Linked DNA regions of Microbulbifer sp. A4B17. The protein of the gene in region 1 interacts with the protein of each later gene in a pairwise test. Links are inferred from orthologs where the notes say so. Each region holds a gene or a part of one and is shown on either strand. Other genes may lie near its edges.

What was found. The genes of interacting proteins can lie anywhere in the genome.
Region 2: the proteins of lepA (region 1) and BTJ40_RS17940 interact in binary tests that used the Escherichia coli proteins (3 or more experiments, as listed by UniProt). The link is inferred for Microbulbifer sp. A4B17 from one-to-one orthologs.

Annotation. Positions count from the first base shown.
Region 1 is NZ_CP029064.1:3,504,141-3,509,584, reverse strand. Bases 1,571-4,542 are described here. They hold lepA (translation elongation factor 4), read left to right. Parts: upstream 1,571-2,139; coding sequence 2,140-3,945; downstream 3,946-4,542. Other genes in these bases: lepB (signal peptidase I), read left to right, coding at 3,996-4,542; BTJ40_RS15460 (Do family serine endopeptidase), read left to right, coding at 1,571-2,005. Also shown: murein tripeptide amidase MpaA, read right to left, coding at 1-438; more of BTJ40_RS15460, read left to right, coding at 611-1,570; more of lepB, read left to right, coding at 4,543-4,763; BTJ40_RS15445 (DUF4845 domain-containing protein), read left to right, coding at 4,817-5,257; rnc (ribonuclease III), read left to right, coding at 5,250-5,444. UniProt on the Escherichia coli protein: Required for accurate and efficient protein synthesis under certain stress conditions. May act as a fidelity factor of the translation reaction, by catalyzing a one-codon backward translocation of tRNAs on improperly translocated ribosomes.
Region 2 is NZ_CP029064.1:4,071,845-4,076,797, reverse strand. Bases 1,167-3,995 are described here. They hold BTJ40_RS17940 (zinc transporter ZntB), read left to right. Parts: upstream 1,167-2,011; coding sequence 2,012-2,980; downstream 2,981-3,995. Other genes in these bases: BTJ40_RS17935 (hypothetical protein), read right to left, coding at 3,240-3,995; BTJ40_RS17945 (GFA family protein), read left to right, coding at 1,556-1,960; BTJ40_RS17950 (hypothetical protein), read left to right, coding at 1,167-1,563. In the rest of the region: pnp (polyribonucleotide nucleotidyltransferase), read left to right, coding at 1-797; more of BTJ40_RS17950, read left to right, coding at 913-1,166; more of BTJ40_RS17935, read right to left, coding at 3,996-4,370; BTJ40_RS17930 (endonuclease/exonuclease/phosphatase family protein), read right to left, coding at 4,722-4,953. UniProt on the Escherichia coli protein: Zinc transporter. Acts as a Zn(2+):proton symporter, which likely mediates zinc ion uptake. Purified ZntB reconstituted in liposomes also binds and transports Cd(2+), Ni(2+) and Co(2+).

The DNA.
Region 1 (5,444 bases):
CTTGGTAATCAATTGACAGAGTGCAGAGGTTTCGGGTTCAGAGGCAGCGCTGTCTCCTGTGCCCAGGCGAACGTCGCGCTTTTCTGCAGCACTGTTCCACCGATAGACATTGCCATTGCCATCCCAATTTGCCGTTGCAAAATTGCGGTTGAGATCAACCCCGCGCGCGTTGGCTCTGGTACCCAGCTGGCAGCCGTCCGGATTGACGGCGAGGATTACATGGTGGCTCAACGAGTTAGCTGCGAGGGCGCGCAGTGCACAGGATAGAGTGACCACAGCGGCTACTTCATCTCCGTGGGTGCCGGCCATTATCAGGCCGTGCTTTGTGCCGGTTTGCGCGGGGAAGTAGAGCAGTGGAGCGCCCAACACACTTTGGCCGTAGAGTTTGGTGGGCAGATGAAATTGTCCGCGCTCGGGGCGCGGGCGCATTTCCGACATTGTTAGCTCTTTACACAGTTTTACGGTTTGTTGTAGAACTTTGGTGGGCTATTCGCCACTAAGTCGTTACTTAGAGTCCCCAAAGGGGCTGGACATGCCAAGGCTCGCCCTTGAAGGGACTCAAAAATCCAATGGTTTCATATTAGAAGGGATCACTAGGGGTAACAAACCTATGGTTAAACGTTGTACACAATATCTATTGGTCATTTGTCTGCTGGTTTCCGGGGCTGCCAATGCCCGTGGACTACCTGAGCTTACTGAGTTAATCGAAAATAACTCTCCGGCAGTTGTCAAAATCAATACGGTTGATCGCAACCGCACCAGTCGCAGCAGCCAGCCGCAGCTACAGCAGGAAATTCCCGACATCTTCCGTCACCTTTTCGAGCCCCGCCAGCGCCAACAGCGTCCGGTAGCGAGCATGGGGTCCGGTTTTATCATTTCTGAAGATGGCTATATCGTGACCAACAATCACGTGGTTGACGGTGCAGACCAGGTAACCGTTACCCTTACCGATCGCCGCGAGTATGAGGCGCAGGTTATCGGTAAGGATGTGCGCTCTGACCTGGCCTTGTTGAAGATTGAAGCGGATGACCTTTCGGCGGTGCGCTGGGGCGACTCTGAAGATTTGCAGGTGGGGGAATGGGTCGTAGCTATCGGCTCGCCTTTCGGCCTGGACTACTCCGCGAGTGCCGGGATCGTCAGTGCGATGGGCCGCAGTATTCCCAATGAAAGCCGCGAGAATTATGTTCCTTTTATCCAGACAGATGTGGCAATCAACCCCGGAAATTCCGGTGGCCCGCTGTTTAACCTGGATGGCGAAGTAGTGGGAATCAACTCCCAGATCTATACCCGTAGTGGTGGCTCTATCGGCCTGTCCTTTGCCATTCCCGCCAGTCTGGCCCAGGACGTCGTTGCCCAGCTGAAGGAAAAAGGTCGTGTTGACCGTGGCTGGCTTGGTGTGGGAATCAGCAATGTCGATCGTGACATGGCGGAAGCTATGGGGCTCGGAAAGCCTGCCGGTGCATTGATTGAACAGGTCAGCCCCGGATCACCCGCAGCACAGGCGGGAATCCTTCCCGGCGATATCATTATGCGCTTCCACGGCCAGAAGATAGGTGTGCACGGCGACCTGCCCCACGTTGTCGGTCAGATCCGCCCGGGAACAGAGGCTCAGGTGGAGTTAATGCGCAAAGGTAAGTCCGAGCGCGTGAGTGTCACTGTCGGCGCTTTACCGGGCTCCGATGAGGACGGCGTTCAGGCGGCGGCTTATCCCAGCTCCGCGGTAGGTGGGCGCCTTGGTGTTGTGGTTGAAGAAATTCCCGATGTCCTCAAGCAGCGCTGGAATGTGGAAACCGGAGTACTGGTAAAGCAGGTGATTCCGGGGAAGCCTGGCGCCAAGGCTGGTTTGCGCAGCGGCGACATTATCGCTCAGCTCGGGTTTGAGGAAGTGGGCGATATCAGTGAGTACAAAACGGTGGTCAAGGATCTGCCGCAAGACGAGCTGTTGCCGATTCGCTTCTTTCGTGCCGGACAGTCCACTTTCCGTACAATTAAGATTGAAAGCTGACCGCTTTGCGGTGATTGGTGGCCCATTGGGCCACCTACCTCTCACCTCTGTCCATGAGTTCTGTTAGACTTGCGCCACACAGTTGGCACTACAGCCAGCTAATCAATTGATTTTGCAAGGGTTTTTATTCCGCAGTGGCCACAGATCTCTCTCATATCCGCAATTTCTCCATTATTGCCCATATCGACCACGGGAAATCTACCCTGGCTGACCGCTTTATCCAGGACTGTGGTGGCCTCTCCGATCGGGAGATGGCTGAACAGGTTCTGGACAGCATGGAGCTGGAGCGCGAGCGTGGGATTACTATCAAGGCGCAGAGTGTGACGCTCGACTATAAAGCGCGAGATGGTAAGACCTATCAGCTGAACTTTATTGATACCCCGGGACACGTAGATTTCTCCTATGAGGTATCCCGCTCTCTAGCAGCTTGCGAAGGCGCGCTACTGGTGGTGGATGCCGCCCAGGGCGTTGAGGCCCAGTCGGTTGCCAACTGCTATACAGCCATTGAACAGGGCCTGGAAGTTATCCCGGTCTTGAACAAGATGGACTTGCCCCAGGCAGACCCGGAAAAGGTTGCGGAAGAGATCGAAGATATTATCGGTATTGATGCCGCCGAAGCGACCCGCTGCAGTGCAAAATCCGGCCTGGGTGTTGAGGATGTACTGGAAGATCTTGTTCGCTTGGTACCGCCGCCGGAAGGTGATGTTAATGCCCCTTTGCAGGCACTCATTATCGACTCCTGGTTCGATAGTTACCTGGGTGTTGTGTCCCTGGTGCGAGTCGTTCAGGGCACCCTGAAAACCAAAGAAAAGATTGTCACCAAATCTATCGGTCGTGCCCACGTTGTGGACAGCGTCGGTATCTTCACACCCAAGCGCCACGAAACTGGTGTACTTCGCGCAGGTGAAGTGGGCTTTGTGGTGGCTGGGATCAAGGATATTCATGGCGCTCCTGTGGGCGATACGCTGACCCATGCCAAGGGCGCCGATGACATTGATATGCTGCCGGGCTTCCAGAAGGTTAAGCCCCAGGTTTATGCCGGCTTGTTCCCGGTTAGCTCAGACGATTATGAGGCCTTTCGGGATGCCCTGGAGAAGCTGTCGCTGAACGATGCCTCCCTGTTCTATGAACCAGAAACGTCCGATGCTCTGGGCTTTGGTTTCCGCTGTGGCTTCCTCGGCATGCTGCATATGGAAATTATTCAGGAGCGCCTGGAGCGTGAGTACGATCTGGACCTGATCACTACCGCGCCCACTGTAGTCTACGAAGTTGAGCAGTCAGATGGTGAGATTGTGATGGTGGATAATCCATCTCGCTTGCCAGATGTAGGTTCCATTGAAGAGATGAGGGAACCGATTGCTGAGGTGAATATTCTTGTGCCACAGGAGTATTTGGGTAATGTAATCACTCTGTGTGTGGAAAAGCGCGGTATTCAAAAGGATATGCAGTACGTGGGTTCACAGGTATCCCTGCGCTACGAACTGCCTATGAGCGAAGTGGTTATGGACTTCTTCGACCGCCTCAAATCTGTAAGCCGCGGCTTTGCCTCTTTGGATTACAGCTTTGTCCGCTTTGAAGCGGCTAAGTTGGTGCGACTGGATATCCTGATTAATGGCGACCGTGTAGATGCTTTAGCTCTGATTGTCCATCGTGATAATGCGCAGCAGAAAGGCCGCGCTATGGCAGAAAAAATGAAAGAGCTTATTCCCCGTCAGATGTTTGATGTGGCTATCCAGGCGGCTATTGGCGGTCAGGTAGTTTCGAGAACCACGGTGAAGGCGCTGCGCAAAAATGTGACGGCCAAATGTTACGGTGGTGATGTTACCCGTAAGAAAAAGCTGCTTGAAAAGCAGAAAGCGGGTAAACGCAGAATGAAGCAGCTGGGCCGTGTTGAAGTGCCGCAGGAGGCATTCCTGGCGGTACTGAAGGTGGATCAGTAGGGCTCAGGCCCTACGCCACGACGAATAATAAGGGATAGTAGAGAAAAGTAATGGATATTAATTTACCTCTGATTCTGCTTTGGTTGGTTGTGATTAGCGGCGGAATCTGGTTGATTGACAGCCTGTTTTTTGCCCGTCAACGCAAGAATAAAGTTGGAGACCAGCAAGAGGACCCGATCGTTGTTGAGTACGCGAAGTCCTTCTTCCCAATTCTGGCGATCGTGTTTGTTCTGCGCTCTTTCATTGTTGAGCCTTTCCAGATCCCTTCTGGCTCAATGATTCCAACATTGGAAGTTGGGGATTTTATTCTGGTCAACAAGTATGCCTACGGTGTGCGCCTGCCCGTGTCTCGTACCAAGGTAATGGATGTGGGTGAGCCCAAACGCGGCGATGTTATGGTGTTCTTTCCACCCCACAACAACGATACCTACTATATCAAGCGGGTGATTGGATTACCTGGTGACAAGATAGAGCTGAAGAACAATGTCCTCTATGTAAACGGTGAGATGGCTCGTCAAGAATTGATCCGGGCTATACCGCCAAGTAACCCGCAAACTGAGGTCATGTGGGAAGATCTCGATGGTTATCGTCACGAGATGCAGAAAAGTGTCCATCCCAGGCAGTACAGTAACTTTAGTGGTGTAGTGCCGGAAGGACATTACTTTATGATGGGCGATAATCGCGATAACAGCCTCGATAGTCGGGAGTGGGGCTTTGTCCCAGAGAAGGATATCGTCGGCAAGGCTTTCGCTATTTGGATGCACTGGGACAAATTGCTCAGTTTGCCCAGCTTTAAGCGTGTAGGCTCAATCCAATAAAGAAACCAGCCGGGCGTCAGCCCGGTTATTTATAAAGGATAGAGGGCATATTTATGGGTGGTAAACTCAACTTTTCTCTGCAGCAGCAGCGCGGCATGAGCTACTGGGGTTGGCTGCTGATTATCGCAGTGTTGGGATTTGCTTTGACCTGTGTCTCGAAGATGGCACCGGCCTACGTAGATGCTCGCTACGTTAACGAGGCATTAAAAACCCTGGGCCAAAATCCAAACCTGGAAAATATGACCAAAGGCCAGATCAAAAAAGAATTGGGCCGTTTTTTCCTGGTTAATAATGTGCGCGGAGAGCCCACCAAATCGGTGCAGGTGGTTCGTGGCGCAAAGGGAACTGTAGTGAGCATCAATTACGAATTGCGCCAGCCATTGATGTACAACGTTGATGTTGTGATGAAGTTTAATAAGCAGCTCGACACCGCGAAGCCAGAACTTTGCTGTGATCCGCTGATAGATCTGGAGCAATTCCGCAAACGTGACTGATCTTTTATTGGAACGCCTTTGCAAGCGCCTCGGCCATGATTTTGACCAGGCCGAGCTACTTGAATTGGCTCTTACTCACCGTTCCCACGGCAGTCGTAATAATGAACGCCTTGAATTTCTCGGCGACTCTATTCTCGGGTTTACTATAGGCGCGGCTCTTTACGAGCGGTTCCCCAATGGACGGGAG
Region 2 (4,953 bases), 570 kb from region 1 along the record:
GTTCTAGCCTGGCGCTGATGGATGCGGGTGTTCCGCTGAAGGCACCGGTAGCCGGTATCGCTATGGGCCTGGTGAAGGAAGACGAAGGCTATGCGGTTCTGACCGACATCCTCGGTGACGAAGACCACCTTGGCGATATGGACTTCAAAGTAGCGGGTACCGCCTCTGGTGTGACCGCGCTGCAGATGGATATCAAGATCGAAGGTATTACCGAAGAGATCATGGAAACCGCTCTGGAGCAGGCCCTGCAAGCGCGTCTGCACATCCTGGCGGAAATGAACAAGGTGATCGACTCTTCCCGTACCACGGTGAATGAGAATGCACCGCGCTATGCGACCCTGAAGATCCATCCGGACAAGATCCGCGACGTGATCGGTAAGGGTGGTGCGACTATCCGCTCCATCACTGAAGAGACTGGCGCCTCCATCGATATCGAAGACGATGGTACTATCAAGGTCTTCGGTGAAGACGGTGAGAGCCTGGAAGCTGCGGTAACCCGCATCGAGGAAATCACTGCGGAAGCTGAGATCGGCGCTATCTACGAGGGCACCGTGGTGCGTATCGTGGACTTCGGTGCGTTCGTTAACTTCCTGCCGGGCAAAGACGGTCTGGTGCATATCTCCCAGATCGCTGAAGAGCGAGTAAATGCAGTAACTGATTACCTGACTGAAGGTGAGAAGGTTAAGGTTAAGGTACTCGATGTTGACCAGCGTGGACGTATCAAGCTTTCTATCAAGGAAGCCAAGGCCGACGCAGCTGCCGCTGAAGAAGCCAAGCAGGCTTCTGACGAAGCTTAAGTCTACGGACTGAAAAAAACCCGGCTTTTAAGTCGGGTTTTTTTGTATCTGCCAATGGGGATTTGTCGCTTGCTACCAGTTTTCTATTAGAATTCTGGAAAAAAAGGGCAAAACATTGGATAACTTCTGGCTGATCGACATTCTCCTCACTCTTGCCGCACTGCTGATTGCCAATCAGTACTGGCGTCTTACTAATGCTCGTTTTCAATCTGCTGCACTGTTGGTGATGGCGGGACTTCTATTTATCGCTGTCACTGCGATTGTCGGTGCCTATCGCTATGGCATTGATCCCGGGGCAACCCAATTACATCTAGCCCTTTTGCAGCTTTCCGGGTTTAGTTCACTTCTGCTGATTGGAATTGGCCTGGCTTGGGCGCGTTTCGAGATCGGTATTGGGCAAAGTACCCGGGGGCCTGCTTACGTGGTATTAGTGCTGGTACTGGCCTCTGCTATTGGAGTCTCTGAAAGTGGCACGCTGTCGCCACAGGAAGTAACGGAGGCATTTTCGGCGCTGGGGCTTCTGCTGTGGCTGTGGGTCGCAATGATGGAGTTGATGTCACCGCGTCGACTGTCGCCACCGGGCCCGCTGTTGCTGGGGGCGGGGGCCGTAGTAATTGCAATGGATGGGCTATTTGTGGGCACCGGCGCCCCCCGGGTATTGGGGTTGGCACGTACGAACTGGTTCCACCTGTTACTCGGACTTTCACTGTTTTCTCTGCTGGCAGCCCGCCCTTTATTTGTGAAGGACAATAAATCAAGTGAGTAAAATCAATACCGAACTTCGCGGAGGCTGCCACTGTGGTGCCGTTCGCTATAGGGCCAGGCATGAGCGCAACTCAGGGGAGAAACTGGTAGCCCTTGCGTGCAATTGCTCCATGTGTGAGAAGGTGGGTTTTTTGCACGTCATTATTCCCGCTGAAAACTTTGAGTTGGAATCAGGGGAAGGATATCTGAATTGTTATACCTTTAATACTGGGGTGGCCAAGCATTTGTTTTGCCGCCACTGTGGGGTTAAGTCTTTTTACGTGCCGCGCTCCAATCCCGATGGATATAGTCTTAATGCGCGCTGTTTCGACAAGCGGCCAAGGGACCTGGAAGTAAAACCTTTTGATGGTCAAAACTGGGAGCAGAATGCTGCGGAGATGGCCCATCTCAGCAAGTAAATTGCAGAAAGAAAGTGATGCTCCGATCAATATCAGGTGATATGAGCGCTTATGGAAACTGGTCTGGTCTACGCAGTCTTACTTGATCGCAAAGGCTCGGGTCGGGAGCTTTCCTGGGCGGAGGTGAAATCCTGGCAACCAAGCCAGGGAATTCTCTGGTTGCATTTTGACTACGACAGCACTGAGAGCGCCGAGTGGCTGCAACAGGATAGTGGGCTCACAACTACGGCGATAGAGACCCTGTCTGCGAAGACAGTACGCCCCAGTGTGATGACTGTGGATCAGGGACTGATATTGGCTATGTACGGTATTGAGCGAAAGTCCAAACCACGTGCAAAGGATATGATCGCTATCCGTATTTGGGCTGAGGAAAATCGTATTATTAGTACCGGCCGACGGAAGTTACTTTCAGAGGATGATTTGCTTTCTCGCTTGCGCAACGGCTTTGGTCCCCGTGGAACTTCGGCTCTTTTGATGTCACTGGCAGATCTATTGGTCCTGCGTATGTGTGATCGGGCCGAAGACTTCGAAGAAAAGATAGATGACCTGGAAAACCTGCTGTTGGATAGGGGAGGGGCGGAACTCTCTTCCTTATTGGTTCGTCTGCGCAAGAGAACTATCGTATTGCGACGTTACTTGTGCCTGCAGAGGGAAGTGCTCGGACGTTTGCAGCAGGAATCCCTGTCCTGGTTTGATGAGCATAGCCACGCCCTTTTGGGTGAGGTAATTGATCGATTGCAGCGCCATATTGATGATATCGATACAGTACGAGAGCGCGCAGCAATCGCCCAGGAGGAATTATTGAGCCGCACTTCGGATCAGTTGAATAGCCGTATGTATGTGCTGTCGGTGGTGGCGGCGGTTTTTCTGCCGCTGAGTTTTCTCACAGGATTGTTTGGGATAAATGTCGGCGGTATTCCCTGGGGGCAATCCTCACTGGGGTTTATCGCTTTTTGTATTATGTTGACAATTGCATTAGCAGGGCAGATCGCTTTATTTTACTGGAAAAAGTGGCTGTAACAACCTGTTAAGCTATGCAAAATCTATAGTTCTAACGATTCGATCTGCATTCGCCATTATCGTATAGGCAATGGTTGAGCCTGCAATGTTTGGAAAACTGGCAGAATCTACAATATGAAACTTCTTAAAGTGTGCCGGTCGCCCTAAAAGATCTGAGTATAAAATCTTGTGGCTCCCTCCCATCGGGAAGCTGCCTCCAAGGTGAAAGCTTTTTCCAGTTGGTAATACGCTCATAAGGAAAGGTGGTACTACCCCAATCCTAAACAGAGAGCGTCATTATTAATGATTGTGTTCTTTTTACTGCTTTGTGGGTGCTAGTATTTTCAATCCCTCTTATTTCTACTTTCGAGCCATCCGAATACTTGTCCGTTAGAGTTAGCTCTATTGAATCAGAATCCTCTGAGGACAGAAAACCCTGGATTATGTGCACGCGATCGAAAGCAATATTTTTTGGGAAAAAAGCGGGTAGTAAAGACTTCAGTTGTTCCTCAATAATTTGACTGCGGCTATAAAACTGTAGGTGCACTTGCTCTGAGCTTATATAGGGATTTATAAGCTCTATAAAAATATCTGCGAGTGTAAAACTGATATCATAACGGTGCCCTTTGTATAAGAAGGGTGGAAAGAAAAAGAACTGGCTACTTTTAATGTTGATGGGTGAGTTTAATAAGTTTAGAGATCTTGCCAGAATCAACGTTGTTGCAAAATGACCAGCAGCTAGAAATACTTTCTCAGCAGTAAACTTCCTTGTCCGGCCATTACTTACCTCAACTGCAATTACTTCAACATTATTCTCTATTTCTCGTACTTCCAGTACAAGAAATCCTTTATGTATAGTCAGTCCACTTTTCTGCAGATTTTCAAATAAGTATCTAGGGTTAAAGATGGATTGATATGGGCAGCCATCAAAGCAATGGCCACAATACCTGCATCCTTGCTCTCCCATGCTTGCATCTACCGCCAGTCGAGCCCTGCCAAATTCAATGCCGTTTCTCTGAAGGTGGTGTTCAATTTCCGTCAATTTTTTTAGTAAAAAATCCGTCGGCGCATTTCTCTTTAAGGCTTCAGGCTTATCGGTAAAAAGCGGGTATTTTTTTTGGAGGTTATCTGCTTCCGCGCTTATCGGCATATAGCGGAGTATATTTTTGTAGGACGGTTTTAGTTCATTTAAGGAAATGGGCCACTTGCGTAGTTGGTGCTCACTGTAGGGCATAACAGCTGCTCCCCATACGTTTCCAAGTCCACCATAGCCATGGGAGAATTCTGTTTTACAGTTTTTTGTTGTAATGGTGAGTTGTTCTGGAACTCTATAAGGAAAGTCAGATCCAAATATGAATCTTCTCTCAATGCCTTTGCGAGACGCTAACGCTGGAGGGAATAGTTGATCCACTTCCTCCTGTGTCCAAGGGTCAACGCCTTTTCTGGATAAGGCATTAACCTAACCCTTGGTATCGTTCTCGAGATCGTATGCAACATCAATGACCTCAACTGTCTGATCAATATCTTGAAGTACTTTAACAGTTGCGATACTCGCAGAACCACTTCCGACAACTAGATTTTTAATCCTGTTCACTGCGACCTCTTGCCGTCAACCCCCCGTTTTATACCTTTGTTAAAAACCTTTCTCTATAAATGGAATTATAGTGGTGGTAGTAATTGCGGCCCTGGTTAGCCACTTTTACTGGAAAAGTAGTTGTAATAGCCCCTTCCGATCCCCTGCGGAAGAGGCTGTGTCTATTGTTTAGTGCTTAACCCATGAGAAGTCTACAAATACAGGATCGTGATCGCTCAGTCCTGTGTACTCCGAAGAGCCAATGTAGTAGTTGGTTACATCCAGAGTGTAATTGGGATTGTTGTTAATGACGACTACATGATCGGTATCATCCTGAAGCTCATCGGCACAGGCTTCCAGGCTGGTATCGTTGCCAGACAGCATATATTGGCACGCATGTTTGCCGCCGGTCTTGGCAAAA